Regions from separate parts of the Cellvibrio fontiphilus genome, predicted to be linked through region 2. Evidence: predicted binding sites of a transcription regulator. Region 2 holds the regulator's gene; each other region holds the start of a gene.
What was found. The regulator PhoB, encoded in region 2, activates phosphate uptake and scavenging genes when phosphate is short. The targets are predictions, from matches to a motif close to TGTCATAAANNTGTAACA.
Positions count from the first base shown of each region.

Region 1: the regulator PhoB is predicted to act here: its motif matches at 5,265-5,282, upstream of ACFODX_RS04150 (choice-of-anchor I family protein).
Region 3: the regulator PhoB is predicted to act here: its motif matches at 1,730-1,747, upstream of ACFODX_RS05100 (alkaline phosphatase PhoX).

Region 1 covers NZ_JBHRTF010000002.1:534,074-544,345, reverse strand. Annotated here, with positions in the region: gene ACFODX_RS04175 (hypothetical protein) at 1-928, shown strand, start outside; gene ACFODX_RS04170 (peroxiredoxin-like family protein) at 986-1,558, opposite strand; gene ACFODX_RS04165 (vanadium-dependent haloperoxidase) at 1,738-3,204, shown strand; gene ACFODX_RS04160 (hypothetical protein) at 3,282-4,175, shown strand; gene ACFODX_RS04155 (NAD(P)-dependent alcohol dehydrogenase) at 4,172-5,164, opposite strand; gene ACFODX_RS04150 (choice-of-anchor I family protein) at 5,331-7,262, shown strand; gene ACFODX_RS04145 (PA0069 family radical SAM protein) at 7,343-8,491, opposite strand; gene ACFODX_RS04140 (carbohydrate-binding protein) at 8,802-9,992, shown strand; gene ACFODX_RS04135 (family 16 glycosylhydrolase) at 10,072-10,272, shown strand, end outside.
Region 2 covers NZ_JBHRTF010000002.1:422,175-432,446, reverse strand. Annotated here, with positions in the region: gene ACFODX_RS03715 (lytic polysaccharide monooxygenase) at 1-134, opposite strand, end outside; gene phoR (phosphate regulon sensor histidine kinase PhoR) at 366-1,649, opposite strand; gene phoB (phosphate regulon transcriptional regulator PhoB) at 1,797-2,495, opposite strand; gene ubiA (4-hydroxybenzoate octaprenyltransferase) at 2,625-3,548, opposite strand; gene ACFODX_RS03695 (chorismate--pyruvate lyase family protein) at 3,642-4,238, opposite strand; gene ACFODX_RS03690 (HU family DNA-binding protein) at 4,379-4,654, shown strand; gene ACFODX_RS03685 (dicarboxylate/amino acid:cation symporter) at 4,732-6,033, shown strand; gene ACFODX_RS03680 (hypothetical protein) at 6,030-6,704, opposite strand; gene ACFODX_RS03675 (hypothetical protein) at 6,908-7,546, opposite strand; gene hisB (imidazoleglycerol-phosphate dehydratase HisB) at 7,741-8,334, shown strand; gene hisH (imidazole glycerol phosphate synthase subunit HisH) at 8,338-8,994, shown strand; gene hisA (1-(5-phosphoribosyl)-5-[(5-phosphoribosylamino)methylideneamino]imidazole-4-carboxamide isomerase) at 9,085-9,816, shown strand; gene ACFODX_RS03655 (DVUA0089 family protein) at 9,894-10,272, opposite strand, start outside.
Region 3 covers NZ_JBHRTF010000002.1:737,990-748,261, reverse strand. Annotated here, with positions in the region: gene ACFODX_RS05105 (TonB-dependent receptor) at 1-174, shown strand, start outside; gene ACFODX_RS05100 (alkaline phosphatase PhoX) at 193-1,665, opposite strand; gene ACFODX_RS05095 (TonB-dependent receptor) at 1,808-4,450, opposite strand; gene ACFODX_RS05090 (ZIP family metal transporter) at 4,616-5,365, opposite strand; gene ACFODX_RS05085 (acyl-CoA thioesterase) at 5,362-5,775, opposite strand; gene ACFODX_RS05080 (hydratase) at 5,785-6,585, opposite strand; gene ACFODX_RS05075 (HDOD domain-containing protein) at 6,756-8,159, opposite strand; gene recG (ATP-dependent DNA helicase RecG) at 8,468-10,272, opposite strand, start outside.

The sequences.
Region 1 (10,272 bases), 110 kb from region 2:
GTTTGATGGTTTGATGTTAGTGATCTTTATTGGTGCACTTTTATTTCTGTTATTTGCACATTTACTGGAGCGCCGTGCGCGCTGCAGCGATCCGCTCAAGGCCTGGCTGGAAGCGCCGTTACTGCCGCGTTTATTCCAGGCGCCCCGGCATAATGTAAATAGCTGGGTAAATAGCTTGTTGAAGTTCTCGGTGGGCATTGTGTTGCTGGCCAATATATTACAGGGTCATTTTGTTGCACCTAATTTTGTAGCGCCGGAATTATCCCAGGCAACGGCGTTGCAATATTCACTGGTACAGGCGCTGTTAATTTTATTGTTGATTATTAATGTCAGCTTGTTTGCGCTGGCGCTGTTGGTTTTTTCGCTGTTATTGTTTTGGTTGTTTCCGCTCAGCAGCGCTATTGATTACGCCCCTGAGTTTATTGCGCTGGCACTGGCGTTATTTTTTACGGATCGCCATCGCCTGGATCATGTCTATCAATGGAAATGGTTGGGGGCTAGCTATTCCATTAGCAGTCCCCATCTGGGTTTATTGATTTTACAGTTCGGCCTTGGCTTGCAACTGATTATTCTGACATTTCACGATAAATTTTTAGCGCCGGGTTATGGCATAGCTTTTTTACAGCAGTACCCTGCGTTTAATTTTCCGCATTATTTTGGTATGCATGCCTTTACCGATATTCACTTTGTATTTGCTGCTGGCATGGCCGAGTTATGTTTTGGTTTATTGTTGGTGTGTAACCTGGCGCCGCGGCTCTCACAGTTATTAATTTTATTGGTGTTTACCCTCACCGGTGTGGTGCTGGGGCCGGAGGAATTGGTTGGCCATGCGCCGATTATCGCGGCGGCAACCGTGTTGTTGTTTAATCCGGGTGGCAGCTTGCTGCTGCCGGTGGCTGATCGGGAATTAAAGTTAGCGGTGGATTAATTTCTAATTCTATAGCGCCCGGTTATGCCGGGCGCGCTGCTGTGCAGTTCAGGTGATTTAAGCAATGGAATCCTTGCTGGAGGAGAGCACCTGGCTATGCAGCTGATTCAACAGCTCGTCCACAGTCCATTGATCGTAGGCGTGTTCACCGTATTTGCAGGCGATAATATTGCCGTCCAGATCAAACAGAAATTCAGCGGGCAGACCAAACATGGATTCATCATCGCGCGGCAACATACGCAGTGCGCGGCTGATATTTTTGAGCAGACCACCCATAGCGGCGGGCCAAGCGCGCGGGTCCAATACCGACTTCAGCGAGCGCTCCACACCAAAGTAGTCGTATAACTTTTTTTGCGGATCAGCAATAAGTGTGAAGGGAATATCGCCCAGATTTTGCTGGATTTTTTTATCCTCCGAATAAAACACTATGACTTCCTTGATGTTGTTATTGCGCAATTCCTGCGCGCGCGCTTTGAGTTGCCCCATATGAATATTGCAAATCGGGCAGCCGGAAAAACGCCGGAATTGTAAATGCACAAAATGGCCGGCATCGGGAATATTTACCGCGTTGCCGTTGATATCCTTCCAGTGTAACTGCTGCAGTTGTTGACCCACCTGAAAACGTTTCATAAATCATCCCTTGGTTAAAAAGACTGCTGCCACGCGTGGCGCGAGCCGCATTGTAATCAGCCACAGAGGTAAATTCTTAATACACAGTGTCCCATTTTTCGATGCTGACTATTAGCGCCGGATCTATAAGATGCGCAATCGCGTCACTCACTGTTTTTTGTTCATTTAAAGGATCTGCTATGAAAAATTTATCGCTGTTGAAAAAAAATCCGCTTAAACGCGCACTCCAGGCCACTTTGTTATTGGCCTCTACCAATGTGTTTGCGTTTGATTTAAATACCGGTTATGCGCCTGCTGAAGTAGTTATTCCGAATGCCTTCCAGTTGTTGTCTACCGATGTGAGTAAAAGTGGTTCAGATGCCACCTTGGTGCTGCGCCATACTGCTATGTTGTCCAATTCCTGGTTTGATGCGGTGGCGCCTTATCACCCAACCCAAGTGGGTATTTATTCAAAAATTTCTGAACGTCGCACAGAAACCAATAATCACGACAAAAATATTTCCGTGCTTTACGCCGCCTATCGTGTACTGAGCAGTATTGCGCCGCACCGTCAGGCGCAGTGGGATGGCATGTTGATGAACCTTGGCCTTGATCCAACCGATGACAACATGGACCCAACCAATCCGATTGGTATTGGCAATATCGCAGGCTTTGGTGTGGTGAATGCACGTTTGCACGATGGCATGAACCAATTGGGCGATGAAGGCGGCGTTAAATACAATCGCAAACCCTACAAGGATTACACCGGCTACAAACCGGTTAATACCTACTACCAACTGAAGCACCCAGGTCGCTGGCAGCCGGCGCCGGGCACCAATGGTTTTGGTAAATTTAACGTGCAGCAATTTGTTACCCCGCAAATGGGTTACACCAAAGCCTACTCGTTTAAAAACCCCAATCAATTTAATTTGCCCGCGCCCTGGAAAAGTAACCCGGCCAATTATTCTGCCTACAAAGCGCAGGTGGATGATGTGCTGCAATACTCAGCCAACCTGACCGACGAGCACAAATTAATTGCGGAATTGTTTGATTACAAATTGCGTAGCCTGGGCTTCTCGGAAATTTTTGCGGCGAAAAAATTTAACCTGCCCTATATCGAATCGGTACAAATGGCGTTCCTCAGCAACATGACCGAATTTGATACCGCGATTGCGGTGTGGCGCCAAAAAGTGAAGTGGGATGCAGTGCGCCCCTGGTCTGCTATCCAATATGTGTATGGCAGCCAAAAAGTGACAGCCTGGGGTGGCCCGGGTAAAGGCACTGTGACCGATATTCCCGCCAACCAGTGGACCAGCTATTTGCCGGTGGCAGATCACGCGGAATACCCATCGGGTTCGGCTGCCTTTTGTGCAGCGCACACCTATGTGCTGTCGCGCTTCCTCAAAACCGACGAGTTGGGTTGGACGGTGGATTACCCCGCCGGTTCATCCACCTATGAGCCGGGTGTAACACCCCAGCAAAATCTGCAGCTCAGCTTCCCCACCTGGAGCGACTTCCGCGAGAAGTGCGGCATGAGCCGTTTGTATGCGGGTGTGCATTTCCGCGACTCTATCGATGGCGGTTACAGCATCGGTGATCGGGTTGGCGCCAAGGCTTACAAGTTCCTCACCAGCCATATCAATGGTGTGGCAGTGAAAGCGGAGTAAGCCCCGCGCGATTGACAAGGGAGGCCTGGCCTCCCTTTTCTTTTTCCGGTCACCCAATCGCTCCACACAGGAGGCACATGATGTTGATTAACCACTGCAAAACCCTGCTGGCAACAATGCTTGCCCTCAGCCTGATCGCCCTGCCAGCAGCGGCAAAAACACGTATTCAAACCACTATGGAGGGCCATGCGGTTACCGGCTGGAACCAGCGTTTGGGCGAACCGCTGGTGGATCTGCCCATCATCGGCAAAACCAGTTTCCCCATTAACGGTGTCTGTGGTGCCGGGCAATCGCGCGCCATCGATGCCCATACCCCGCTTGCGGCGCCGCTCTGCACCCATGCCGACCCGCTGATATATCAGGCGATATTTAATGTCGCAGTGACGCCGGATTTCCCCCTGCACCAGAATATTCCGCTCGCCGATTTCCCGCAGATCTACCGCAGCGATGGCGCCGCCAAACCCTTGCCGCCAACCACCCAGGTGCCCTGGCATGAAGCCAGCAACGGCTCGCTCAGCGCAGGTTATACCCTCGCGGATTGGATCAAGGCGGAAGGCAAGATTCGTTTTGTGTGTGACGGCGACCAAAGTTATTACGAGCTGAGTGCCAGCCATTTGGTGCCGGGTGGGCTTTACACCCTTTGGTTGTTTTATTTCGATCAGGTCAACCCGCCGCCGCCAATCGGCAACGGGGGTTTGCAGCCGGATCTGGCCTTTGGCGGCGCCTCTGCCAATGTGATGGTGGCGGATCGCCTGGGGCGTTTGAAAACCAGTCAGCCTATGGGCTTTTGCCCGCAGCGCTGGTCGCAGGCCGAGCAGTACCAGCCGCTCAACCTGCACTTGGTACTGCACCCCGAGGGGCGGGTTTACGGCACTGTGGCCGAACAACTGCTCAAGGCACCCCACGAGGGCGGCCCCGGCGTTGTTGCCCTGCCGCAGCTGATGTTTAGCTTCCCGCGCGGGCGCAACTAATACCGGTCAGTGCTGGTGGCCATCATGTCGATCACCACACTGCCCTGTTTGTGCCCCTGCTCCACGTAGCGGTGAGCCTCGGCGATTTGCGCCAGTGGGTAAACCCGGTCGATAACCGGCCGCAGTACCCCGGCTTCGGCCAGTTGCGCAAGTTCGGCCAGGTCTTGCGCGCGTTCGGCGCAGGGGCCGGCGATCACTCGCTCGCGCTGCCACAGCGGCAACACCAGTGCCTGCAGCATTTGCGGCAGGGTCGCGCACACCGCAAGTAGCCGGCCGGCGGGTGCCAGGGCGCGCCGGCTCTCGGCCCAGGGCGCATTGCCCTGGGTATCCATAATCAGGTCGTAGCGTTCATCGCCACGGGTGAAATCTTCCTGTTGATAATCAACCACCTCAGCTGCACCCAAGCGGCGCACCAACTCGCGTTTGCTGGCGCTGCAGATGGCGGTGACCTTGGCGCCCCAATGGCGCGCCAGTTGGATCGCCGCACAACCCACCGCACCGCCGGCCCCATTAATCGCAATTGTCTCGCCGGCGCTTAGGCGGCCGCGGCGCAAAAAATCCAGCGCGGTGGTGCCGCCAAACACCAGCGCGGCCGCCTCGTGGAAATCCAACCCGCGCGGCATAGGCGCAATAGCACCCTTGGCATCCAAACAGATGTACTCGGCATGGGCGCCCATGGTGATGCCGGTGAGGGCGATGACCTTATCGCCCGGCTGGAAGTGGCTTACCTGACTGCCAATTGCTACTACCCTACCGGCCAAATCAGCGCCAAGGATCGGGCGGCGCGGCGCGGTGATGCCAAACACCAAGCGCGAGAGCAAGCCAAACCCCAAGGGCACCTGCAGGCGGCGCAGGCGCACATCCGCCGAATTCAGGCAGGCTGCATGCACCCTTATGAGCAGTTGATGGGGCTTGGGTTGGGGTTGTTGCATTTCAGTGACGGTGACCACATCGGCTGGGCCATAGCGATAATAAACGGCAGCTTTCATTGCGAATTCCATGCAAGGGGATTGGCCGAGTATAGGTAGCGCTAGACGACAAAAATGTAAGTATCTGTAGCCTACGCCTGGCGTGCAGCAGGCGCTGGGCAGTCATAAACCTGTAACTTATGGCACCCATTATTGCCCGCTACATTGGTTAGCGGAGTTTACTGCGATGAAATTTAATCCCCTTGTTGCTGGCCTTGCGCTGGCTGGTTTGTTGGGTGGCTGTGGTGGCGATGGCAATGGTTCGTCATCGTCCAGTGCCAGCCTGTCTGATTCGAGCGTGTCGGTTTCCAGTTCGCTCGCTTCAACGCCGGCTAGCTCTTCTGCACCAGCCAGTTCATCCTCCAGCAGCATGGCTGCCATTACCGGTGTGACACTTAAACACTTGGGCCGCTACAGCAGTGGCCAGTTTGGCGTGTCGGCGGCGGAAATCCCCGCGTATGACCCGGCCAGCAAGCGCGGTTTTATCGTGAACGCCCAAGCCGGTGCGGTGGATGTGCTGGATTTAACCGACCCAACCAACCCCATCAAACTGGGCAGCCTGGATGCCACCAGCATTGCCGCCGGCGCGGTAGTGAACAGTGTGGCCGTGCGCGATGGCCTGGTGGCTCTGGCGGTGGAGGCGGCGACCAAAACTGACCCGGGTTATGTCGCCCTTTACCGCGCCAGCAATTTGAGCGCCATTGGCCATGTGGCCGTGGGCGCCCAGCCGGATATGCTGACCTTTACCCCCGACGGCACGCGCATTCTCAGCGCCAACGAGGGCGAGCCGAGCGATGATTACAGTGTCGATCCCGAAGGTTCGGTGAGTATCGTCAATATCACTGACCTGCAAAACCTGAGCGTGCAGACCGCCGCCTTTACCCTGGAGGCAAACCTCAAGGCTATGGGCGTGCGCATCTACGGCCCCAATGCCAGTCAGGCGCAGGATCTGGAGCCGGAATACATTGCCGTGTCTGCCGATAGCCGCACTGCCTGGGTGACCCTGCAGGAAAACAATGCCCTGGCGGTGGTGGATATCGCCAGCGCGACCATCACCAGCGTCAAAGCCCTGGGTTATAAAGACCACGGCGCCGCTGGCAAGGGTATGGATAGCAACGACGAAGACGGCCTGATCAATATCACCACCCACGCCGGGGTGCGCGGCCTCTACCTGCCCGATGCCATCCACGCCTTTAGCGTCAACAGCAGCACCTATCTGGTGACCGCCAACGAAGGCGATGCCCGCGCCTGGGGCGAGGACAATGCGGCCTACTGGGAAGGCGATGCCAGCAAAGGTTTTGTCGAAGAATTCCGTGTGAAACACCTGACCCACACCGGTGGCTTTGACCGTCGCGCCGGCGATGACCTGCCGCCGCAACTGCGTGCACTGGGTGCTGGCGCCCTGCTCAACCCCGAGGTGTTTGGCTACTGCGGTGCGGTGGCGGGCAACCCCGGCAACTGTCGCGCTGACGAGGTGCTGGGTCGCCTTAACATCACCTGGACTATGGGCTATCGCACTCATGAAAATGGCGCGCCGGTGAAGTTCAACAGCAGTGGTGTGGAAGATGCCGCTGGCGACCGTTTGATGTACGACGCGCTCTACAGCTACGGCGGCCGCTCCATCTCCATCTGGAACAGCCAGGGTGAACAAGTCTGGGATTCGGGCGATGCCATAGAGCAGTTCATCGCCAGCGAGGACTGCAAACTGGGCGCCGCGCGCAACATTCCCTGCGCCAACTACTTCAACAGCGGCCACGATGAAGGCAGTGCGCTGGATTCACGCAGCGATGCCAAAGGCCCGGAGCCGGAAGGCCTGACCATTGGCCAGTTGCACGGCAAAACCTATGTGTTTGTCGGCCTGGAGCGCATGGGCGGTATCTTGGTGTACGACATCACCAATCCGGCGGCGCCGGTGCGGGTGGACTACCTCAATACCCGCGAAGATTGGACTAGCGAAGACCCGGGCACAGTGCTGGCCAACGCCGGCGACCTGGGGCCAGAGGGCCTGACGTTTATCCGCGCCGAGGACTCACCCAACGGCAAAGCACTGTTAATGGTGGGCAACGAAGTCAGCGGCACCACCAGTATCTATGAGGTGGAAGCGCGTTTTGCCCAATAATCCGGGCTGGTGTTGCCACCCTGAAAGAGTCGCTTAGGCGGCTCTTTTTTTATCTCCCTGATTTGCTGCCGGAGCTGGCCTCAACCAAAAATATCCAGTTGTCCGGTGGATGAGCGGGTGGCGGGAATTTGTTGCGGGCGGCGGAATTGACTGCAATCCAGCTGCACAAAACGCCCGCTTTTATTCAGGCCATAGCGTTTGAGTGCCCTGCCAAAACGCTGGCGGATCATGTCGGCCCACAGCCCTTCACCGCGCATGCGGGTGGCGAAGTTGGCGTCGTAATCCTTGCCGCCGCGCATATCGCGAATGCGGTTCATGACGCGCTGAGAACGGTCAGGAAAGTGGGTTTGCAGCCACTGCTGGAACAGCGGGTTTACCTCCCAGGGCAGGCGCAGCACGGTGTAGCCGGCGGCGGTTGCGCCCGCACTGGCTGCCGCTTGCATCACCTTTTCCAACTCCTGCTCGGTGATAAACGGAATCACCGGCGCCACGCTGACCAGCACCGGAATACCTGCCTGCGCCAGTTTTTCAATGGTTTGCAGGCGCCGGGTGGGTGATGCGGCGCGCGGTTCCAGGCTGCGCGCGATGCTGTGATCAAGGGTGGTGATGGTGATTGCCGCCGCCAGCAGGTTGCTGTCGGCCATGGGTTTGAGTAAATCCAGATCCCGCTCAATCAAGGCTGATTTGGTGATTATCCCCACTGGATGCCGGCATTCATGCAGTACTTCCAGGCATTGGCGGGTGATGCACAAGGCCCGCTCTACCGGTTGATAGGCATCGGTATTAATGCCCAGCGCAATCGGGCTGGGCTGATAGAGGCGATGGGCCAGCTCGCGCCGCAGCAATTCCGGCGCGTTGGTTTTGGCGTAGAGCCGGGTTTCAAAATCCAACCCCGGCGACAGCCCCAAATAGGCGTGGCTGGGGCGCGCAAAGCAGTAGACACAGCCATGTTCGCAGCCGCGATAGGGGTTGAGCGACACACTAAAGGGTAAATCCGGGGATTGGTTGCGGCTGAGAATGGTCTTGGCCAGCTCGGCTGTAACGCTGGTAGTGAGCGCGGGGTTGATACAAGTATCGTCGCGGTAGCTGGCCCAGCCATCATCCACCGTTTCGATCAGTTGCGTTTCAAAACGCCCGGCCAGATTAGTCACCGCGCCGCGCCCTTTGATCGCCTGCAGCGGTGCATCCACCCAGGGTTCGGGTTGGCTGAACTCTGTATCCTCGTTCATGGGCACCTCAAATACTGTATATAAAAACAGTATTGTCAGCTCCTCGTCTCACCTTGGCAAGCCACTATTCGCATTCGGGTGGCATTCCGGCCGCTGCACTGCCATCAAAAAAGCACCACTTTCGGTTTATTGGTCACCATTTTAGGTTGGCCGCGCAAAGTGGTGCGACTGGCCTTTTGGTGTTGCGCAGTATAGGCCGGTAGCAATCCCGACCCTGCTGGTACCGGGCAGAGCTGCTCAGGGTGTTGCGCTGTTTAAACACCCCAATACTTGCAAATTACCGCCAATAACTAACGATAAAGGTGCTTCTATGTTCAAGTTCAGTCGCGTTACCGGCGCGCTGGTTACGCTTGCCGCTATTGTGGGCTTAGCGCTTCCCGCCGTTGCCAAACCCTATAAGGCTGCGGAGATCTACTCCAAACAAACCTACAAATATGGCCGCTATGAAATGCGTATGCGGGTCGCCAAGGGCAGTGGTGTGCTCTCCACTTTCTTCACTTACAAAAATGGCTCAGAGCAACCGGGCACGTTTTGGGAAGAAATCGATATTGAGATCTTTGGCAAAAACAACGCCACCCAGTGGCAGAGCAATGTGATTATCGGCACCAATCGCCCCACCACCAAAACCGAAGGGGTACACACCATGCCCTATTCACTGGGCGATGGTTACAACACCTATGTGCTGGAGTGGACGCCCAGTTACATCGCCTGGTTTGTGAATGGCACCCAAGTGCGCCGTATTAACGGTGGCCAGTTTGTCACCAGCCTGACTAGCCCCCAGGACCTGCGTTTTAACCTCTGGGCGGCCAATATCGCCGAGTGGGTGGGCGCCTTTGACCCCAATATCCTGCCGGTGTACCAGTTTATTAATTACATCGAATACAAGCCCTGGAACGCATCGACCAACAGTTTTGGCACTGGCTGGCGCGATGATTTCAACAGTTTCGATACCAATCGCTGGGCCAAGGCCAACTGGACCTTTGGCGAGAACCTGGCGGACTTTGAGCCCAACAATGTGGTGGTGAAAAACGGCATTCTGGTGCTGGCGCTGACCCGCGAAGGCCAAACCGGTTATACCGGCACGCCCCCGGCGGATGGTGGCAGTTCAGGCGGTGGTGCTAGCAGTAGCAGCGCGCCGGCGGCATCAATCACCATTCAGGCTGAGAATTTCAACGAAGTGGGCGGCAGCGTGACTGTATCCGGCGGCACTGTGGGTTATATCGATGCCGGCGAGTGGTTCAAATATAACAACGTGAATATCCCGCAAACCGGTACTTACCGCGTGGAATACCGCGTGGCATCGGCGCTCACCACGGCGCAATTTACCCTGGATCGCAACGGCGTGGGTCTGGGCACCATCAGTGTGCCCAATACCGGCGGCTGGGGTAACTACCAGACCATTTCGCACAATATTTACCTGAATGCCGGGCTGCAAAACCTGGCGATTTACGCCAACAGCGGCGGTTTTAATATCGATTGGCTGAGGTTCACCAAAATCTAATTGTTCAACTGGTTGTCCCCTAGGGGTTGGTCGCTGCTGATGTTTGGCCAGCCCCCTTTTTAAATCATCGAGGTTTGTTATGCGTCGTTTCTTCTGGATGTTACTCGCGCTGGTATCAGCGGCTGGGGTAAATACTGCCACTGCCAAAACCTACAAGGGTGCGGAAATCTACTCCAACGAATCTGTACTTTATGGTCGTTTTGAAATTCGTATGCAGGTCGCCAAAGGCAGCGGGATTCTGTCCACCTTTTTCACTTACAAAAACGGGTCGGAAGTGGGC
Region 2 (10,272 bases):
CTTTTGGGCGATGACACAAAACCGTGAGCATTGGCTTGGCTGACGGCAAACAACGAACTGAGGCTGATGATTAGGGCGGATACACCACAACTTTTCAGGTTGAGATGTGAGTGCCACTTATTGATCTTGTTCACTCTAGGTCTCCTGCTGGGATTAAAGGTGATACCGGTGCCACTCGGGTGGCGCGGCAACATCAGTGCATCTGCATGCGCACAGGCAATGCAAAACGATGCAACAGCAGCGAGTCTAAAATGACAACGTTGTATTTGACGAGTCCGACTTTTGGTCAAAACGGTAGGACTTTGGGTAGCAGGTTCGAATTTTGGTTATATGCAGAAGCCAGTCACAAAAAGTGCGCTGCAGGTTTATTGCGGCAGCGCAAAAACACAAATAAACATACTGCCTTTACCCGGTTCACTGGTGATTTTTAATTCGGCGTAGTGGCGCATCAATACGTGTTTAACTATGGCAAGGCCCAAACCAGTGCCGCCAGTGCCGCTATTGCGGCTGGCATCCACGCGATAAAAACGCTCGGTCAGGCGCGGAATATGCTGGGCCTCTATGCCCGGGCCGTTATCGCTGACCGATACATAGACGTGTTTTTGATCCTGCCACAGCAAGATACTGATCCGCCCCTCGGCTTGGGTGTATTTGATGGCGTTAATCACCAGATTGGAAAAGGCGCTGTGCAATTCCTTTTCATTGCCCTGCAGTAGCAGGGGTTTGGTGGTGTTGTTACACACCAGGGTGAGCTGTTGGTTTTTCTCCTTGCCCAGCACATCGGCCTCGCTTTTAACAACGGCCAACAGCTGTTCAATATTAATGGGTTTGTGGTTGTGCCCTGCCTCGGTGGTTTCCAGTTTGGACAGCACCAGTAAATCGTTAATCAGCAGCGACATACGTTTGGCCTGCTGCAGCATTTGTTGCAGGGGTTTATTCCAGCTCGGCGTAGTGTTGTTATCGGCGAGGGTTTCTACATAACCGTTAATCACGGTGAGTGGCGTGCGCAATTCGTGGGAGACGTTGGCGATAAAATCCTGGCGCATTTTTTCCAGATTGTGCAGCTGGGTGACATCGCGCACCACAATCAAACGCTCCATTTTGCCGAAGGGCGTGATTTGGAACTGCAAGTGTTTGGAGGAAAAACGCGGCGATGGAATTTCCAGCGGCTCGCCGTAATTACCCTCTTCAAAGTAGGCGACAAACTTGGGGTGGCGGATAAAGTTGATCACCGATTGGCCCTGGTCTTTGGTATTGAGCGCGAGCATGCGGTGCGCTGCGGGGTTCCAAAAATCCAGGCAACCGCGCGCGTCCAAAATAATCAGGCCGTCTTTGAGTGCGGAGCTGATTTCCTGGATGCGTTTGATAACGGCTTGCAGGTTGTCTTTTTCGATGCGTTGGTCGCGCTGCAGCTGGTAGATATTGTCGAACACCTGCCCCCAAATACCGCTGGCTTCGGGTGGGTGTTCGCTCTCGCGCTTGAGCAGCCATTGGTTAAGGCGACGCATTTGCCAGAGCATCCACAGGATGTAAACGCCGCAGCCCAGCAACATCCACAGGGCGTAATTGTCGCTAAAAAACCCAATCAGGCTGCAGATGGCGAGAATAATCAGAATGCGCTGCAGCTCAGCGCTAAAACCTTTTAACAAGAGTGCCTCTCAGTGTCGATCCGTTTTCGGTAGCGGGCAAGCCTGCGCGACACGCCATAAACCCATCCATGGGGGCTAATCGTCGACATCCTGTCTCCGATTGTCGCTCAGGCTTGCCCGCTCCCGAAAACTTGCAACTTGATACAATCAGGCTTCGATGCGAGTAGAAAAACGATAGCCTGTTCCGCGCACAGTCTGGATCAGGTCTTCGTGACCGTCGATGGTCAGGGCTTTGCGCAGGCGGCGGATATGCACGTCCACCGTGCGCTCCTCCACATAGACATTGCCGCCCCAGACGTGATCCAGCAATTGGCTGCGAGTATAGGCTCTTTCCTGGTGGGTGAGAAAAAACTCCAGCAAGCGGTATTCGGTAGGGCCCATATCCACAGACTGGTCATTGATGGTGACCCGGTGGCTTGCAGGGTCAAGGCACAGGCCCTGCACGGTAATCGGCGCGGCGGTAATCTGCGGGTCGGCGCGGCGCAGTACCGCCTTTAAACGGGCGACCAGCTCACGCGGGGAGAAGGGTTTGGTGATGTAATCGTCGGCGCCTACTTCCAAGCCCTGGATCTTGTTATCTTCCTCGCCTTTGGCGGTGAGCATGATGATGGGGGTATTGGCGGTGACTTCATCGCGCTTGAGGCGGCGCGCCAGTTCGATACCACTGGTGCCGGGCATCATCCAATCCAGCAGAATCAGGTCGGGTTTTTCATCGATAATCAGGCCGTGGGCGTCTTGCGCATTGCTGGCTTCCAGCACCTGGTATTCAGCCATTTCCAGCGCTACACGCAACATATCGCGAATAGCGGATTCATCGTCGACGATAAGGATTTTGCGACCAGTCATAATCTTCTGCCTAATAAAGCTACGGTAGGCTTCACGGTTCATGAAGCTATTGTTGCAGCTTATTTAATAAGCTCAGTGTTACATATTTATGACAAGTCTGAAAATTCCAGCGTCGAGCCCCTGAGCGGTTTATTTCAGCGAATAATCGGCGACCAAACCGGCAAATATTGCAACACCAACCCAGTTGTTATTTAAAAAGGCCTTGAAGCAGGCATCGCGGTTGCGAAAGCGAATCAGCCATTGTTGATAGATAAACAGCGCTGCCGCTACCGCCAAACCCAAATAATAGTAGAGTCCCAGCTCAAAACGATTGCCCACCAGTAGCAGCGCATACAGAGTTAAACCCTGCAGTATGCCGGTCATCAAACGATCCTGTTCTCCAAATAAAATCGCAGTGGATTTAACCCCGATTTTCAGGTCGTCATCCCTGTCCACCATGGCGTAAAAGGTGTCGTAGGCAACCGTCCAGAGCACTACCGCCAAATACACCAGCCAGATATTTTCATGCAGCGCGCCCGCTTCGGCGGCAAACGCCATGGGGATGCCCCAGGCAAATGCAGCCCCTAACACCACCTGTGGCAGGTGGGTGTGACGCTTCATAAAGGGGTAGCAAAAGGCGAGCAGCAGGCCGCCAACCGACAGTTTGATGGTGAGCGGGTCAGTCATTAATACCAGTGCAAATGCGACCAAACACAGGCCGATAAACAAACCAAACGCCTCGCGGCTGGACACTGCGCCCGTTGCCAGCGGACGGTTTTTGGTGCGCTGCACACTGCCGTCAATCTTGCGGTCGGCAAAGTCGTTGATCACACAGCCGGCAGAGCGCATCACAATCACACCCAGGGTAAAAATCACCAGGTTTTCCAAACGCGGCATACCCTTGGCAGCCAGCCACAGGCTCCACAAGGTCGGCCAGAGCAGTAGCAGCGTTCCTATGGGGCGATCCATGCGCATCAGGCGCCAGTAAATTGGTGCCTTTTGCTGGATTTTGGCGACAAGGCCGCCAATTTCGCGACTTTTAACGACTTTAGTGCGGTTCTTTTGGGGCTGCATCGGTTTGGCCGCAAGCGCCGCTTTATCAACTGGCTGGGCTGGGGCGGCTTTGGTGGGCCGGCGGGAAGATTTAGGGCTGTTCATAGGCCGATATCAGTCTGTTGTGATTGGTGATCGGGAATCGTTGGAGCGTAATTGATCGCAAAAAGCGGGCAAAAAAACTTCACTGACCAGCAGCGGTTTGCCATCCAGTGCAAATACCGAACGGCGCCCCCAGAGCGGAGTGGAACAGGCGATCCCGGGTGGTAGGTACGCATCATCAGCATTAAAGCTCGCCACCGCAATGGGGCTGCGCACCAGTTGTGGCTGACTGAACAAAAATGCCCCCAAGGGCCGATTGCGCTGTTTGCGCAAATGGCGCAGCTTGCCGCTGAGGCTGGAGAGCGGCAGTACACTGCGGGCGAACACCCAGGGTTGGTGGTGGCCGCGCAGGATTACCTCGCGAATCAGGGCGCGAGCGGGGCGTTTCATGCCCAAGGCTTGCTGCTCATCGCGGCTGGGTAAGGCGAGTTGCTGGCGCAGCACCTCAACCTGAAACTGGCCCTTGCTGAGCCCGACCAAACGCGCGGTCAATGAGCCTTCATCATCCAGCCAGCTGTGCAGGCAGGGTGAAGGGCGATTCCTGAGTGGCAATTGATGGCGTGGGCGCCAGGGGGAATGCAATCGGGTGGAAGCAGTAACACGGGGCAAAATGATCTCCTCTGCCTGCGGTAAGCCGGCGCAGTTTAGCAGCTCGGTCTATTTGCGGTGCGGAAAAACCCGCGTCAAGCCTGCCGCAACAGGCCGCAAGCAGGTACACTCGCGGCTTAACACATGAAAGGAGAAGCATTATGCACAAGACCGATATAGTTGTTGCCCTGGCAAACAATACTGACCTGGGGGTAAATAAAGCAGATTTGGTGGTTTCGGCTTTTGTTGAGCAAATCACTAACGCCCTGGCGCGCGGTGAATCTGTCGCCCTGTTAGGTTTTGGTACCTTCAATGTCAGTGAGCGCGCTGCCCGCGAAGGCCGCAATCCACAGACCGGCGCGACTATTCAAATCGCCGCCAGTAAAACGGTCACCTTCAAGGCCGGTAAAGCGCTTAAAGACGCCGTTAACGAATAAGCCACTTCCCACCCTGCGGCGCCCGTGCGCCGCAGTGGTTTGTCCTCTTTTAAAAATAATTTCCCCGAGGTTCACCTATGTCCCTGACCAATAAGATCCTGCTTGGCATGCTGTTGGGTATAGCGGTAGGCATAGGTTTCAATCTGTTAATCGTTGTCGATGAAGCGAGTAATTTACCCGCCACGCCCTTGGGTGTCTGGTTGCAAACGGTTGTCATCGACGGTGTTCTTGATGCCGTTGGCCAAATATTTGTTGCCTCGTTAAAACTGTTGGTAGTGCCTCTGGTATTTGTGTCGCTGGTCTGCGGCGCTATGGCATTGGGCGGCCATAGTCGTATGGGCCCCCTGGCGACTAAAACCCTGCTGTTTTACATGTTCACTACCGCATTGGCGATTGGGCTGGCTATGGGGGTGGCAGCTTTAGTGCAGCCGGGTGCGGGAGTTGATATGGCCCCGCTGGCTAATTACACCACGCCCGCATCGCCCTCGGTCAAAGAGACCTTTATCAATATCTTTCCCAGCAATCCGGTGCAGGCTATGGCCGAAGGCAATATGCTGCAGGTGATTGTATTTTCGATTTTGTTTGGCATTGCCATCTCACGCACTGGCGGTGAAGTGGGCAGCAGCATGAAAACCTTTTTTGAGCAGCTGAACGAAGTGGTGCTCAAAATGATGTTATTGCTGATGCAGCTTGCGCCCTATGGCGTGTTTTGTTTGCTGGCCAAACTGTTTGCGAGCATCGGTTTTTCGGCGATTGCCGATCTGGCTAAATATTTCTTCACCGTGCTTTTTGTGCTCCTGCTGCACGGTCTGGTTGTTTATGGCAGCCTGCTAAAACTCTTTACTGGTTTGAGCCCGGTTATATTTTTCAAAAAAATGTGGAAGGTGGCGGTGTTTGCATTTAGTACCGCATCCAGCAACGCCACCTTGCCGGTGACTATGCGCACGGTCGAGCACGACCTGGGTGTAGACAATAAAATCAGCAGCTTTGCTGTGCCATTGGGTGCCACCATTAATATGGACGGCACGGCCATTATGCAGGGTGTAGCTACCATTTTTATCGCCCAGGTCTACGGGATTGAGATTGGTGCGGCCGGTTATTTGACGGTCATACTCACCGCAACACTCGCTTCTGTGGGGACGGCGGGTGTGCCCAGTGTGGGCTTGGTGATGCTGGCGATGGTGCTGCAATCAGTAGGTGTACCGGTTGAAGGCATAGCCCTGATTATCGGGGTTGATCGTTTGTTGGATATGGTGCGCACCGCCGTTAACGTCAATGGCGATGCCGTTGTTTCCGTTATAGTTGCCAAAAGCGAAGGCATGATTGATGAATCGCGCTTTCACAATATGAAGCTCAACGCCGAAGTCGATCCCGTCTAGTGACGGGTCGCACTTTGGTCGTCTTCAGTATCAAACTCCACACTGATTGATAAATCCTCCACCAAACAAGGCCAGCGCTCCAGCTCCTGTTGCCAGCCGTTGGTTTTGTGGGTGAGCACATAATCCTCCAAATGCTGGCTATTAAAGCCCTGCTCATCCAGCAATAGTTCTGCGGAAAACAGCACTGCCTGATCCAGCTCGTTCGCAAACGGCTCGCCAATCAATTCATGGGCGATAACATTGGCCATGGTCATGTCCATCGGCGCGAGAGGAATGCCGCTCTTGGCCATAAAGCGATCATTCACCTCTTCCAGCAACCTGTGCGCAAGGTAGGCTTCATCCAGCAATGCTTGCAGCTGGCTGTGGGGGTCAACAATGGAGGGGGGCGATAAAAAGTAGTCGCTGGCAATTTTCAGCAGCGGTTTCACATCTTCATAAATACCGGCTTCCTGCGCCATGCTGCGGATCGCATCGATAAAATCAGGCACATGTTTAATGTAGCGCACGACAAAATCGGCGAGTTTTTTACTGGCCTTGTCAGCGGGTAATTTAATCGCGTTATGTAAATGCCCCTTGCGACACTCCACGAACTCCAACAGCTTGCCCGAGGCGGAATCCTGTTCCTGCGCCTGGCGTATAAGTTGGCGAATGGGGTTTAGTGGGTCATTCATAGCGCCTGTATATTGGTTATAGGTAATCACATTCATTGTCCTTCGCGGCGCCTACTTCAACGAGTGGCGATTTAAAAGTAAACCATGGCAGTGCAAATGCAAGTGACTCTTAATAACGTGTTTTTATAAGAATTATCGGAATTGCCCAAAATTACCTGAACACCTTTGGAGTGCTCAGGTAACCCATTGATTTAGGTGGGCACTTAAAATGCACCTGAAAGCTTCAAGCGCAGGCTATTGTCCAGATCGCCGGTAAAATACTGCTGGAATTGCAATCCCAGATCCAGGCGCCCCAGGGTTTGGCCAATACCAATTACGCCATACAGGCCTCCATCGATCTCAATATCTTCCGAGTAGCAATCGCTGCAATTACTGATGCTGCGCTCGGAAGCGAGAATGCCGCTAACACCGCCACGCAGGGTCACAAAGGTCATGTTGTCCTGACCAAAGCGATACTTGGGGCCATATTCGGCAAATAGCATAAAGGCATTGGCGTCAGATTCCTCATAGTCCACATCGTCACCCCAGTAATCCTCCACGTATTGGCCGAAGGCTGCGTTGTCGCGATAAAACAGCACATTGATACCCAGACTAAGGGTATTTTCGCTATTGCTGGAATAGTACTCCGCAGCGCCGCCCACGGCCGTTGCAGTGTCTTCAATGCCCTGTGACGCCGCTGCTGCTTCATCAAAATTTACGTGGTCTATATGGCCCGACCAGCTCCAGCCGGTGATGGCTGTGTTGGACTGGCTGTTGGGTGATGCGGCGAAAGAAGCCAGGCTGGCAAACATCAAACTGGTTGCAAAGGCTATGCGCCGGGCGTGAGACAGTGAGCTTTTCATAGTGATTGTCCATTCATGGGTTAATAAAAAGAGATAAAAGTCTGGCGTTATTCCGCGAGGTATTTTGATTAATCTAGGCTGTCGAAACTGTACATCCACTTAACAATCGCGCTTATAGCATCGCTTTCCGTGAATTTGGCGCCCTGAATCTATATACTTTCCGGCATATTATGTATCAGCCTGTGAGTCTTCTTATGTCAGACCGTATTGCCCAGGTCACCCGCAACACCCTGGAAACAAAAATCAGCGTCAGCCTGAACCTGGATGGCGCCGGCAAAGGTGTATTCAACACCGGTGTTCCCTTCCTTGAACACATGATGGACCAGATCGCCCGCCACGGCATGATTGATCTGGACGTCACCTGTGACGGTGACACCCATATCGACGATCACCACTCAGTGGAAGATATAGGTATCACCATCGGCCAGGCGGTTGCCAAAGCCGTGGGCGACAAAAAAGGTATACGTCGTTACGGTCACGCCTATGTACCACTGGATGAAGCGCTGTCGCGGGTGGTGATTGACTTCTCCGGCCGCCCCGGTCTGGTAATGCAAATTCCCTTTACCCAAAAACGTATCGGTCAATTTGATGTAGAGCTGTTCTGGGAGTTTTTCCAGGGCTTCGTCAATCACGCCGGGGTCACCCTGCACGTGGACAACCTGCGCGGCCACAACGCCCACCACCAGATCGAAACCGTGTTCAAAGCCTTCGGCCGCGCCCTGCGCATGGCCTTGGAGAAAGATCCGCGCATGGAAGGCATTATGCCCTCCACCAAAGGTAGCCTCTGAGTCATGGCCAGTGCTAAACAGACGGTCGCCGTTATCGACTACGGCATGGGCAACCTCCACTCGGTAGCCAGCGCCCTGAGCCATGTCGCACCCGAACAACATGTTGTAGTCACTGCAGATCCGGCGGTGGTCGCTGCTGCTGACCGCGTGGTATTCCCCGGTGTGGGCGCTATTCGCGACTGCATGGCGGAAATCAAACGCCTCGGTTTCGATAAGTTGCTGCGCGAACAAATCGCCACCGGTAAACCGGTGCTGGGTATTTGTGTGGGCATGCAGGCGCTGATGGATCACAGCGAAGAAAATGGCGGTGTGGATTGCATCGGCATACTGCGCGGAAACGTGCGCTTCTTCGGCGAAAACCATCAGGATGCAGCGGGAAATCACTTAAAAGTGCCGCATATGGGCTGGAATCAGGTGCACCACAACAATCATCCCCTGTGGGCTGGTATAACCCAGGATTCACGCTTCTACTTCGTGCACAGTTTTTATATTTTGGCCGACGATACCACCCAAGTTGCGGCAACTTGCGATTATGGTGTGCCCTTTCATGCGGCGCTGGTGCAGGGCAATTTGTTTGCCGTGCAATTCCACCCGGAAAAGAGCCATACCGCTGGCTTGCAGCTGCTGAAGAATTTTTTACAGTGGGATGGCAAGGCGTAGGTTGGGCAACAATGCCCAACATCGTTACTGCCGCCACCCACGTTGGGCATAACTGCCCAACCTACATTTCTGTTTAATCGAGATTGATCAATGTTAATTATCCCCGCAATTGATTTAAAAGACGGCCAATGCGTGCGCTTGCGCCAGGGTTTGATGGACGATTCCACGGTATTCTCTGACGATCCCGTGGCTATGGCCGCACAATGGGTACAACAAGGCTGTCGCCGTTTGCACCTGGTGGACTTGAACGGCGCTTTTGAAGGCAAGCCGGTGAATGGCGGCGTGGTAACGGCCATCGCCAAAGCCCACCCGAATCTGCCGATCCAGATTGGCGGCGGTATTCGCAGCGCGGAAACTATTGAGTACTACCTGAATGCGGGCGTGCAGTACGTGATTATCGGCACTAAAGCGGTAAAAGAGCCGCAGTTTGTGACCGATATGTGCAAACAATTTCCCGGTCATATCATTGTTGGTCTGGACGCCAAAGACGGCTGGGTCGCCACCGACGGCTGGGCGGAAGTATCCAATGTGCAGGCATCTGAGCTGGCCAAGCGTTTTGAGCAAGACGGCGTAAGCAGCATTGTCTACACCGACATCGCCCGCGACGGCATGATGCAGGGAGTCAATGTGCAGGCAACTGTGGCTATGGCGCAGGCGTCCAGCATTCCGGTGATCGCCTCCGGGGGTATTACCAATATGGACGATATCATCGCGCTTAAAGCCGAAGCCCATAAAGGTATCTGTGGTGCTATTACCGGCCGCGCTATTTATGAAGGTACCCTGAGCATGGCGGAAGCCCAGGCTTATTGTGATGCTCGCTAATTAACGTTGGCAAAGTCGCATAAAAAAAGCCCCAACACATCACTGCGTTGGGGCTTTTTTTATGCGCTGAAAGCTAATTAGGCTTTGCGCGCTCTTCTCCAGCCAAGACCGAGGAGAGCCAGGCCCAACAAGGCCAGCGGTGCAGGTTCTGATACAGAAGTCGGGTTGCTTGCCGCGTCAACACCGTCCAACCACAGGCTCCAGTAGTTGCCCATGTTGATATGATTGGCTGGTTGATTCCAGTTCTCCAGAGCGATAGGAGTTTGGTTGTCAAAGACAAAACCGGCATCCAGGGTAGAGCCAGCAGCCCAGTTGTTGTAAGTGGCTACAGTGAAAATGTAATCGCCAGCGGCCAGGCTGTTGAACCACAAACCTGAATCATAAATAGTTTGGGTAGATGGGTTGATGCTTGAATTGTCGTCGTTTTGACCGATCAGTGTGCCATCTGCTTTCCAC
Region 3 (10,272 bases), 320 kb from region 2:
TTCGGCACTCTGGATATGCACCTGAGCTGGCGCTTCAACAGCAACCTCAGCTTCACCGCCGAAGCCACCAACCTCACCAACGCCGCCCAATGGGAAAGTGTGTTAGGTGGCGAATTTGCCGGTTACACCCACTATGGGCGGAGTTTTTGGGTGGGTGTTAACCTCAAGCTCTGAACCCTACACCACAAGAAGTTAACCCAACCTATCAATCCCCTTGGCGCGGCTGCGCAGGTTGCCCCAGGGGCCGGTGATGGCGAGGGTGAAGCCGGGGCGTTGGATGTTGACGAAGAGCGTAGTGCCGTCAGGGGAGAAACAGGCGCCGCAGAATTCGCCCTTATCGGGGTGGGCGTTCATGGCGAGGGTGTAGATGCGCCCGTCCGGGGTGAGGCCGCGCAGGTAGTTCACCGTATCCGGGTTTTCCGAGTAGCTGTCCTCACAGATGATCAGGTCGCCCCAGGGCGCCACGGCCAAATTGTCGCAGGACTCCAAAATCGCGCGGTTGTGGGTTTCATAGACTAATTCCATCACCCCCGGCTGCTCGCTTTCGCGTGCGGTGCCCTCAAAGGCGCTGGGTTGATAGCGCCAGACCTGGCCGATTTTGAGCGGGCCGCCGCCGGTCGCCGCAAACAGCACTTCGCGGGTTTTATCCTCGCGCAGGGCAAAGGCGATGCCCTCACCGCGCGCAAAAATCGCCGCGCCTTGGGCTTCGCCGCGGGTGTTCAAATCACCCTCGGGGGCGGTGACATCGTCCAGATCGATCCACTCGCATTCAAAGCGCTGGCGCATGGCAACGGGTTGCGCGTTTTTGTCTTTTGCATCCTCCTTCCAATTGCGGGTATTGGCGCTCGGCCAGCCGCGAATGGCGAGGGCTTGCAGGCGGCCGCCCTCGGCCAGCTTGCCCGGAGTGTTGGGGATAAAGCGGTAAAACAGGCTGCGATCCGTATCTTCCGAGAGGTACACAATGCCGTTGGTGCTATCCACAGCCGCTGCTTCGTGTACAAAACGCCCCATATCTTTGAGCGGCACCGGCTCTACCAAACCCTTGGCAAGTGAGGGCACCTCAAAGATATAGCCGTGTTCGCGGCCGTAACCCTGAGCTTTGCCGACCAGCGTTTCCTCGCAGCTGAGCCAACTGCCCCAGGGCGTGGCGCCACCGGCACAGTTACGCGCGGTGCCCACCAAACTCAGGTGGCTGCGCTCTACGCGCTGGCTGCGATGGCTGTAAACCAGGGTGCTAGTACCACCGTTAACCGGCAGGCCACCAAAGCTGTCATAGCTTTTGTTGCCAACATGTTTGCGCGCCAAATCCTTATCGCCGCCAAAGGCATCAATTTCCTCGCCCACCGAATCCAGTTCGTGGTTGCGCACCAGAATGCATTTGCTGGCATCACCCGGCAGCGGGAAAGCGGCCATGCCATCCATGGCGCTGGGGGTAATTAGCCCATCGTTCATGCGGTCGCCGGTGCGGGCGATGATTTTGTAACTGAAATCACGCGGCAAGTTGAGAATGCCCGCCGGGTCGGCCAGCAGTTGGCCGACTTTATCGATACCGTAAACCGGGTCTTGGGCATAGACCTGCGCCTGCAGTTGCAAACTGCGCAGGCCGCCCAGCGCGATGGCAGTAGCGCTGGCATTTTTGAGAAAGTTACGACGGGTTAAACGCATAAAAACATCCACAAAAAATAAAAAAACAGACACTGGAAAACCAGCGCTGTTTTTGACGTAAAAATATGACTATTAGATGACAACCCAGCCGGGCGCCCCAATAAGGGCTGAGCTGAAATGACCGCCCAGCCCAGGGGGAGGCTTAGAAGCTGGCACGCACCCCCAGCGAATAGGTGCTGCCGTAGTCGGTGTAGCTGCGGAACTCGTCGCCCTGCACAAAATCCTGCTGGGCTTGGTCGGTGATATTGATGCCCTCCACAAACAGCGTGACATTGTCCGACAGGTCGTAAGACGCGCTTAAATCCAGGGTGCCAAACGCCGCCTTGTTTTCCGAGGCGAGGCTGTTGGTGCCTATCTGGTTCAACACTCCATCGCGCCAGCTGTAGCTCAGGCGCAGGCCAAAGCCGTCCTTTTCATAGAACGCGGTGAGGTTGTAGCTGTTTTTGGCGACATCTTCCAACTCGCCTTTGACTGATTGGTCGTTATCCACATAGACCGCGCTGGAGTCAGTCCAGGTGTAGTTGGCCTGCAGGCCGAGGCCGTCAAACGGCGCGGGCAGTTGGTCAAACACCTGTTGATAAGCCACTTCCATCCCGGTCACTTCGGCGTTGGAGCCGTTGACCTTGGAGCTGAGTTCATACACCACGCCGTTGAACAGCAAATCTGACTTTTGGGTTTGGATAAAGGTGGAAATGTCCTTGTAGAAAACACCCGCCGAGAGCGCAGTGACCTTGTCCAGATACCATTCCAGCGTCAGGTCGTACTGCCAGGCTTCAAAGGGGTTGAGCAGCGGGTTGCCGCCGCTGGCGGTGTTCACATCGCCGGAGTTAAAAGTCAGGCGCGGTGCCATGTCCTGCAAGTCCGGGCGGGTAATTACCTTGGCGGCAGCGGCGCGGGTGAGCAAATCGTCGGTCCAATTGAGGGTGAAGTTGGCGGAGGGCAGCACATCGGTATAGTCCTCATCAAAACTCACCGGGGTGGTCACGCCGCCCACCGAGGCATGGCCGGAGGAGGTCTGTTCAGTTTGAGCGACACGCACCCCAACATTACCCTTGAGCGGCAGACCGCCCAGCTGGTGCTCCATATCCAGCATCGCATAGGCCGAGGTGATGGACTCCTCGATGCGGTAGGAGTTGCGTAAATCACCCGAGGATAGCGGCGCTGCCAAATCAGTCGCGCTGGGGTAGTTGCTCCAGAATTTGCTCTCGTCCGGCACCAACCACACCGTAGGGAATTCGCCCTTGGCATCGCCGAGGAAACCGCTCACCGGGAAGGCTTCAAAGTAGCTCTCATCAAACACCTCGCCTTCTATGCCATTCACCAGCACCAAATCGCGGCGGAAATAGTCGCGCGAGCGCTCGCGCAGTTTTACCCCGGTGGTGAATTTGGTGAGGCCGGCGACATTCAACTCGCGCTCGGCATCGAACTTAATCGCCTGCTCTTCGTCTTCGGCGCGAATAGTGCGCCACTCCAAACGGCGCCCCAACCACTGCTCGGGGTCAGTCAGGTCAGCGTTTTTGTAGGTGATGCTGGGCACCGAGTCGCCATCCACCTTGGGGAAGTAGAAATCAAAGGCCACGCCGCTGGTGCGACGGAAACGGGTGCGGATAATCGGGTCGGCATCTTCGCTGTCGGCGGTGGAATGGAACAGGTCGCCGGAGAGTTTCCAGTTGCCCAGATAAAGCGCGCCGTTTAAGCCCAGCGCCAGGTTTTCGTCGTTGATGCCCGAACTTTCGCGGCCGATTTGTACCGCGCCATCGGTGGTGGAGCCGCCAATTAGCGCGCCGTTGCGAATCACCGCCGAACCGGGAGTGAGTTTGTTGAGGTTGTAATCTGCGCTGTAGGTGAATTCGTCGTAGTTCACCGTTTGATCGACGTAGAAAATATCGAAGTTCACTTCGGCTATGTCACTCGGGCGCCACTGCAGGGCCGAGGCGATACCCATGCGCTCACGGTCTTCCAGTTCGAGGGTCGGGCGAATACCACCGGGGGTGATGATGGGGCCGGAATCGGCGCTGCCGTCACCGTCAGTATCGATACCGGTGGATTGGCTCCAGCCAAAGTTGAGCGAGCGATCCTGCCGCACACTGCGCTCGGCGTAGGCGGCGGAAACCAGCGCGCCAAAGGTGTTGTCGCTGTTGCTCCAACTCGCCAAACCGGACAGGCGCGGGTCGGTTTTATCGGCTAATTCAGAATGGCTGGCCTGCAGCGAGCCGGTGTATTTGCTGCCGTCCAAATCCAGCGGCTTGAAGGTTTTGATATTCACCGTGCCGCCGATGGCGCCTTCATCCAAATCGGCGGTGGGGCTTTTGATCACTTCCACGCTGGACACCAGCTCGGCAGGCAAGGTGTCAAAACGGAACTGGCGGCCAAATTGCCCGGAGGTACGCACGTTTTCATTCACCGCCATAGCGCGGCTATTGAGGCTGGTCACCTGAAAGTTGGAACCCAGGCCGCGCACGCGCACATACACACCTTCGCCACGGTCGCGCACTACCGCCACCCCGGTCACCCGCTGCAGGGCTTCGGCGATATTGTGTGCAGGGAACTTGCCGATATCTTCCGCGGCGATGGCATCCACCACGCCCACGGCGTTGCGTTTGGTGTCCAGCGCGGATTGCAAACTCCGGCTGTAAGAACCTTGCACGACCACTTCTTCGAGCAGGTCAGTTTGCGCGGCGCCGGTTTGGGACACCGTGTTTTGGGAAAAGGCAGGCAGGCCAATCAGGGTCAGGCTGCCAATAGCAAGGGATAACAAATTAGCGGGAAAAAATGCGGTTTTCATGGGTCTCTCTCTGGTTAGTTGTAGTGGCTGCAAAGCCTCTGGCAACTACCAAGAGAGCGCTGGAACGCAAAAGGGGACAGATTTTTTTATATTTTTAACGGCGCTGGCAATTGGCCATTTTTGTCATGCAACTGCAACTTACCACCGGTTTAATGGCGCGTTTTTTTACAGTTCCAACAGCTGTAGCGCCAGCGCCGCCACAAATCCGAAGGCGGCCATCAAACCGGACATTTCATGGGTCTCGGCAAATGCTTCGGGGATCATGGTCTCCACCACCATCGCAAAAATACCGCCCGCGGCAATGCAGCTGATCAGCGCTTTTACCTGCAGCGGGGCATTGCCAAAAAACACCGCACCCAGAATGGCAAATACCCCTGAACAGAGCGCTATTCCACCCCAGAGGCGCAGCATAAACCAGCCGCTGCGCCCGGCGCGGCGCATACCGGCGGTACTGGACAGGGCTTCGGGGATATTGGAGATAAAAATCGCAGCGATGGTAGCCAAGCTGAGTTTGCCGCCGCTCGCCACCAACAAACCTATGGCGATGGATTCGGGGATACCATCCAGCAAGGTGCCGGCGGCTATGGCTACACCGGTATTTTCTGCCGCCGGTTGCTGGGTGTGGGAGCGTTTGCGGTGTTTGACCCCCGGGCTGTTGAGGCGTCGGTTAACCGCTGAAAACAGCAGCGCCCCGGCCATAAACCCCGCCGCCAACCAGCCGATACCGGCCTGCTCGCGGGCCTCACCCACCAGTTCAAAACTCAGAGCCGCCATCAGGATGCCGCTGCCAAAAGCCATCACATAAGCCACGACTTTGGGCGAAAAGCGGATAAACCACCCCAAGAGCGCGCCGATCAACAGCGCACTGGAGGCGATAAAGCCCCAAAACCCCGCCTCCAGCCATGCCGGTATCACTGCGGGTCAAACCAGCAGCGCACATTGTCCGGTAAGGGGACGGATTTACCATCCGCCGCACTCACCCAGACCACCTTGGAATAGCCTTCTGCCGCCGGTGTATCCGGCTGGGATTGGGTATACACCAGGTACTTGACCATAAAACTGGAGCGCCCCGGCTCACTCAGAAACACATCGATACGCAGCAATTCCGGGTGAAAAATGGGGCGCATAAAGGTGCAGCCAATGGTCACCACCACCGGGTGGGTATCGCTTTTGAGCGGCAGGCCTTTGTCCAGCATCCACTGGAAACGCGCCTCTTCAAAATAGCGAAAGTAGAGGGTGTTGTTCACATGGCCATAGGCATCCATATCGCCCCAGCGCACGGGAATTTCACAGGAATAGAAGGGTTTGTTGATGTCATTGCTCATAATGGCTCCTTAATTTACCTTCCTTGGGGTAAAACTGACTTCCATACTGCCCAAACCAGCATAGTCGATCTTGATCGCGCTATTCACCGGCACTTCAATCACGCCGGCGTAGGAACCGGTAATCACCGCCTGCCCGGCGACTATGCCCTCGCCGCGGCTGCGCAGAAATTCCGCCAACCAATAGAGTGGCGCGCGCGGATGGGTATTGGGGTGCTGGCCCTGACGCTCAATCACCTCGCCGTTGGCGCAGGTCATGGTGACGGTAAAACTACTGGCCATACGTGCGCTGGCGGAATCAATTTCAGGGCCGATAAACAAACCCTGGTTCACCAACCCATCGGCGAGCATTTCAGGAAATTCACAGCTGCCCGGATCGGTGTAGCGACTGTTGATCAGCTCCAGCGCCATATGGGTGCGGGCGATGGCGGCATCCACCTCTTCGGCGGTGTAAGGCTCGGCGCGCGCGGGTAAATCCTTGCCGAAGAAAAACGCCAACTCAGGTTCAATGCGCGCACGCTCGCCCTCGGCTGTGGTTTTAGTCCACAGGCTCACCGGCGGAACTGAATCTATAGTGCGGGTATAAATGGGGCCGACAATCAGCTTGCCTTCCGGCGGCAACAGGCACTTCCAGCCGCCGATACTGTCGTCCATTTGCGCGCACCACTGCTCGCTCACAGCGGCTTGAATCGCCAGCGCTTGTTCAAGGTTTTGCGGGCGACAAACCGGCGCCAGGCGCTCGCCCTGGGTTCCGGCAATGCGCCGTGCCACTAATACTGTTGCTGCCTCGGCGGCAGGGAATAATTCGGTCATGGGTTCTCTCGCTGGTTGATTGGGGTGGCTCTTATCGCTTGCCCAAGACTGCCTCTGGTTGAGGCACTCGCAAGCAGGGCAGCGCCGGCCACTGAAAAACCTTGGCACTATAAACAAAAAACCCCTCGCAAAAGGGGTTTTTGATCACGCAGTCTTATGCTGGCGCCGCACTAGTGGTGGGGCGCCAATTCGTTTGCGATGTGCTTTAAATCGTCGCTGCTCTCAATGATATTGGCCACGGTGGTGTAGGCTTTTTCCGGATCCAGATGCAAGTCTTCAAACACTTGCGCGGGAATTTCAAGCTTGGGGCCGCGGCCAATATTGTGCTGGTGCAACAATCGCTGGGCGACAAAAATTAATTTGGCGTAGCTGGCATATTCACCCTGGTAATGCGGGTTAGCCTGATAGCGCAAGCCCACCACTACCTCCTCCGGCATAGACCAGAGCGACATGAGTGAAGCCGCCAACTGCTCGCGGGTAATGCCCAGCAAATGGCGCTCAATCACCTGATGCTCCACATGGGGGTTGGCATCCGCCAGTTCACAGTAGTTGTGGAAATAAGGTGGGAACACTTCCGCCAAAATCAGGTAGCCAAAGTTATGCAGCAGGCCGCAGAGGTAGGCCATACCAAAACTGGGGCGATGGTCGCGCGGAATCGCCGTCACCAAACCCTCGATAGTCGCCGCCATGTACACCGCTTGTTGCCAGTAGGGCAGCGCACCGTGCGGGCCTTCTTTGGGGATGGTCATAGCTTTGCCAAGGGACAAACCCAGTGCGAGGTTGAGCACCATATCAAACCCCAGCACGCGCACTATGGCATCGTGGATGGATTTGATTTTGCCCGGCGCTGAGTAGTAGGGCGAGGCCGCCCAGCTAACAACCTGCGCCGCAAGGCTCGGATCTGTCTCCACGATTTGTGCCAAATCGCTGATATCGGCATTGGGGTTTACGCGCAATTTGATAATGCGCTGGGCAGTGTCTGACAGCGGCGGCAGCTCCAGAGTCTCCTCCAGGCGCTGCTTGATACGCAGTTGGGTGAAATTGCGTACCGCACCCAGAATCTGCTCGCTATCGGTGATGCTGGTATCGTCTACTTCCAAAGGTTCAAGCGGTACGGCTATATCGCAAACCGTCGCATCTTCCATAATTTGCTGGAACTCTTCGCGGGTGAAACGCAGCAGCTGCTGCTCATCGCCTGAATCTGCCAGCAATTCACTGCGCTCAATCAGGCTGCGATCAATCAGCGTCAACAGCCCTGCCAACTTGGGCAACGCCGGGATGGACTGCAAATTATGGGACAGGCAAAACTTGTGCACGTCCTCCGGCTTGGCGGCGTGAAGTTCGCGCCCCAGCTGGCGGTTAACGGCCTTGAGATCCAACAGGCGGTCAGCGGCATAAATCACCTGCACACGGCCTTTGGCGTCTTGCAATATTACGGATTTGGCTGCGCTCATAGTGCGTAAATGCTGGTCATGCCAAAGCGCTCTCTCATTCTCATCGAGCGGCACTTCAGACACCTGATAATGCACATTCTGCTTATTGAGCAATGACTGAACACTGGAAGGGACTGGCACGACCTACTCCTCTCATTGACGATAACTGTTTGATATACATAGGGTTAGGTGAATCCTGACCTTCTTGTAAGGGGGAGTGTAAAGCAGGAAAATCATTTCTCATATAGCGCAGGGAAGATTTGTTAACTCGCCTTGCGCGCCCCGCCTACCGTTTTCAAGCATAGCCGAGTTTTACAGGCCACAATGACAAACACGCCGATAATAGAAATTAATGCGCCAGAAAAACGACAATTTTTATTCACAAGATGAAACATACGCCAGATCGCCAAATAATGTGATGCAGTTCGCTTTTGTGTATACACCGGATTTCAGACCTGAAGATAGCGCTGGTTATGGCCGAGCCAGCGCACTACCAACTGCTCACAGGCCTGCGGGTAATCACTCATCAACAGCAGTGCCGCATCCTTCACCTGGGGGAGCAAATGGCCATCGCGCTGCAAATCGGCGATTTTGAATTGCATTTCACCCGTTTGACGGGTGCCCAAGACTTCGCCGGGGCCGCGCAGCTCAAGATCCTGCTCGGCGATATAAAAACCGTCGCTACTTTCACGCATCACGCGCAGGCGCTCGCGCCCGTTGTGCGATAGCGGCGAGCCATACAAAAGCACGCAGTGGCTGGCCGCCGAGCCGCGCCCTACCCGCCCGCGCAACTGGTGCAATTGGGCGAGGCCAAGGCGCTCGGGGTTTTCAATGATCATCAGGCTGGCGTTGGGGACATCCACCCCCACTTCAATCACGGTGGTAGCCACCAACAAATCCAGCTGATTAGCTTTAAATGCCGCCATCACCGCTTCTTTTTCCGCCGGTTTCAGACGCCCGTGGATCAAGCCGATACGCTGCTGTGGCAAGGATTCGGTGAGGTTTGCCGCCGTCGCCTCGGCCGCTTGGGCCTCCAGCGCTTCGGACTCTTCGATCAGGGTACACACCCAATAAGCCTGTCGCCCCTGCTCGCAAGCCAGACGCACCCGTTCAACCACTTCCTCGCGGCGATTGTCGCTGATCACCACGGTAGTAATCGGTGTGCGACCGGGTGGTAATTCATCGATCACCGAGCAGTCCAAATCGGCATAGGCGCTCATCGCCAGGGTGCGCGGAATGGGGGTTGCGGTCATGATCAACTGATGCGGACGCAGCAAACCAAAGCGCCGGTTCTCGTCGCTATTGGTGCCTTTTTCAGACAGGGTTAAGCGCTGATGCACCCCAAAGCGGTGCTGTTCATCAATCACTATCAAGCCCAAATCGGCAAAACTCACCGCCTCTTGAAAGAGCGCATGGGTGCCCACCACCACTTGCGCTGCGCCGCTGGCAATAGCCGCCAGCTGGGTGCGCCGCTCCGCAGCCTTGAGTTTGCCGGTAAGCCAGCCGAGGCTGATGCCAAGCGGTTCCAGCCATTTGCCAAAATTGAGGCGATGCTGTTCCGCGAGAATTTCGGTGGGCGCCATAATTGCCGCCTGTTTGCCGGCCGATACCGCCGCCAGCGCCGCCAGCGCCGCCACCACGGTTTTGCCCGAGCCGACATCGCCCTGTACCAGCCGCAACATGGGAATCGGCTTAGCCAGATCAGCGGCGATTTCAGCCACCACCCGGCTCTGGGCGCGGGTGAGCTTAAACCCCAAACCCGCCACAAAACGCTGCTGCAAGCTGGTATCCAGTTTTAGCGGATAGGCGCCATCGGCTTGGGTTTCGCGGCGCAGCAGCAACAGACTCAGGTGATGGGCGAGCAATTCCTCAAACGCCAGCCGCTGCTGGAACGGGTGCTCGCCTTCCATCAACTGTTGGATATTGGCGTTGGTAGGCGGCTGGTGCAAATAGCGCAAGGCATCGGCAAGCGACGCCTGATTGAGCTGGCGACGCACCGCCTCCGGCAGCAGTTCTTTGAGAGAGTGGTTATCCAGCCAAGTCAGCGCCTGCAGGGCCAACGAACGCATACGCGGTTGGGTCAGACCTTCGGTGGCGGGATAAATCGGGGTGAGCGACTGCGCGAGCGGCAGGGGCGAAGCGGCATCCAGTTCATCATATTCGGGGTGATACATTTCCAACCCCGAGGCCCCGCGACGCGTCTCACCAAAAATGCGCAGGCGTGTACCCTGTACCAGCCGCTGTTTTTGCGCGT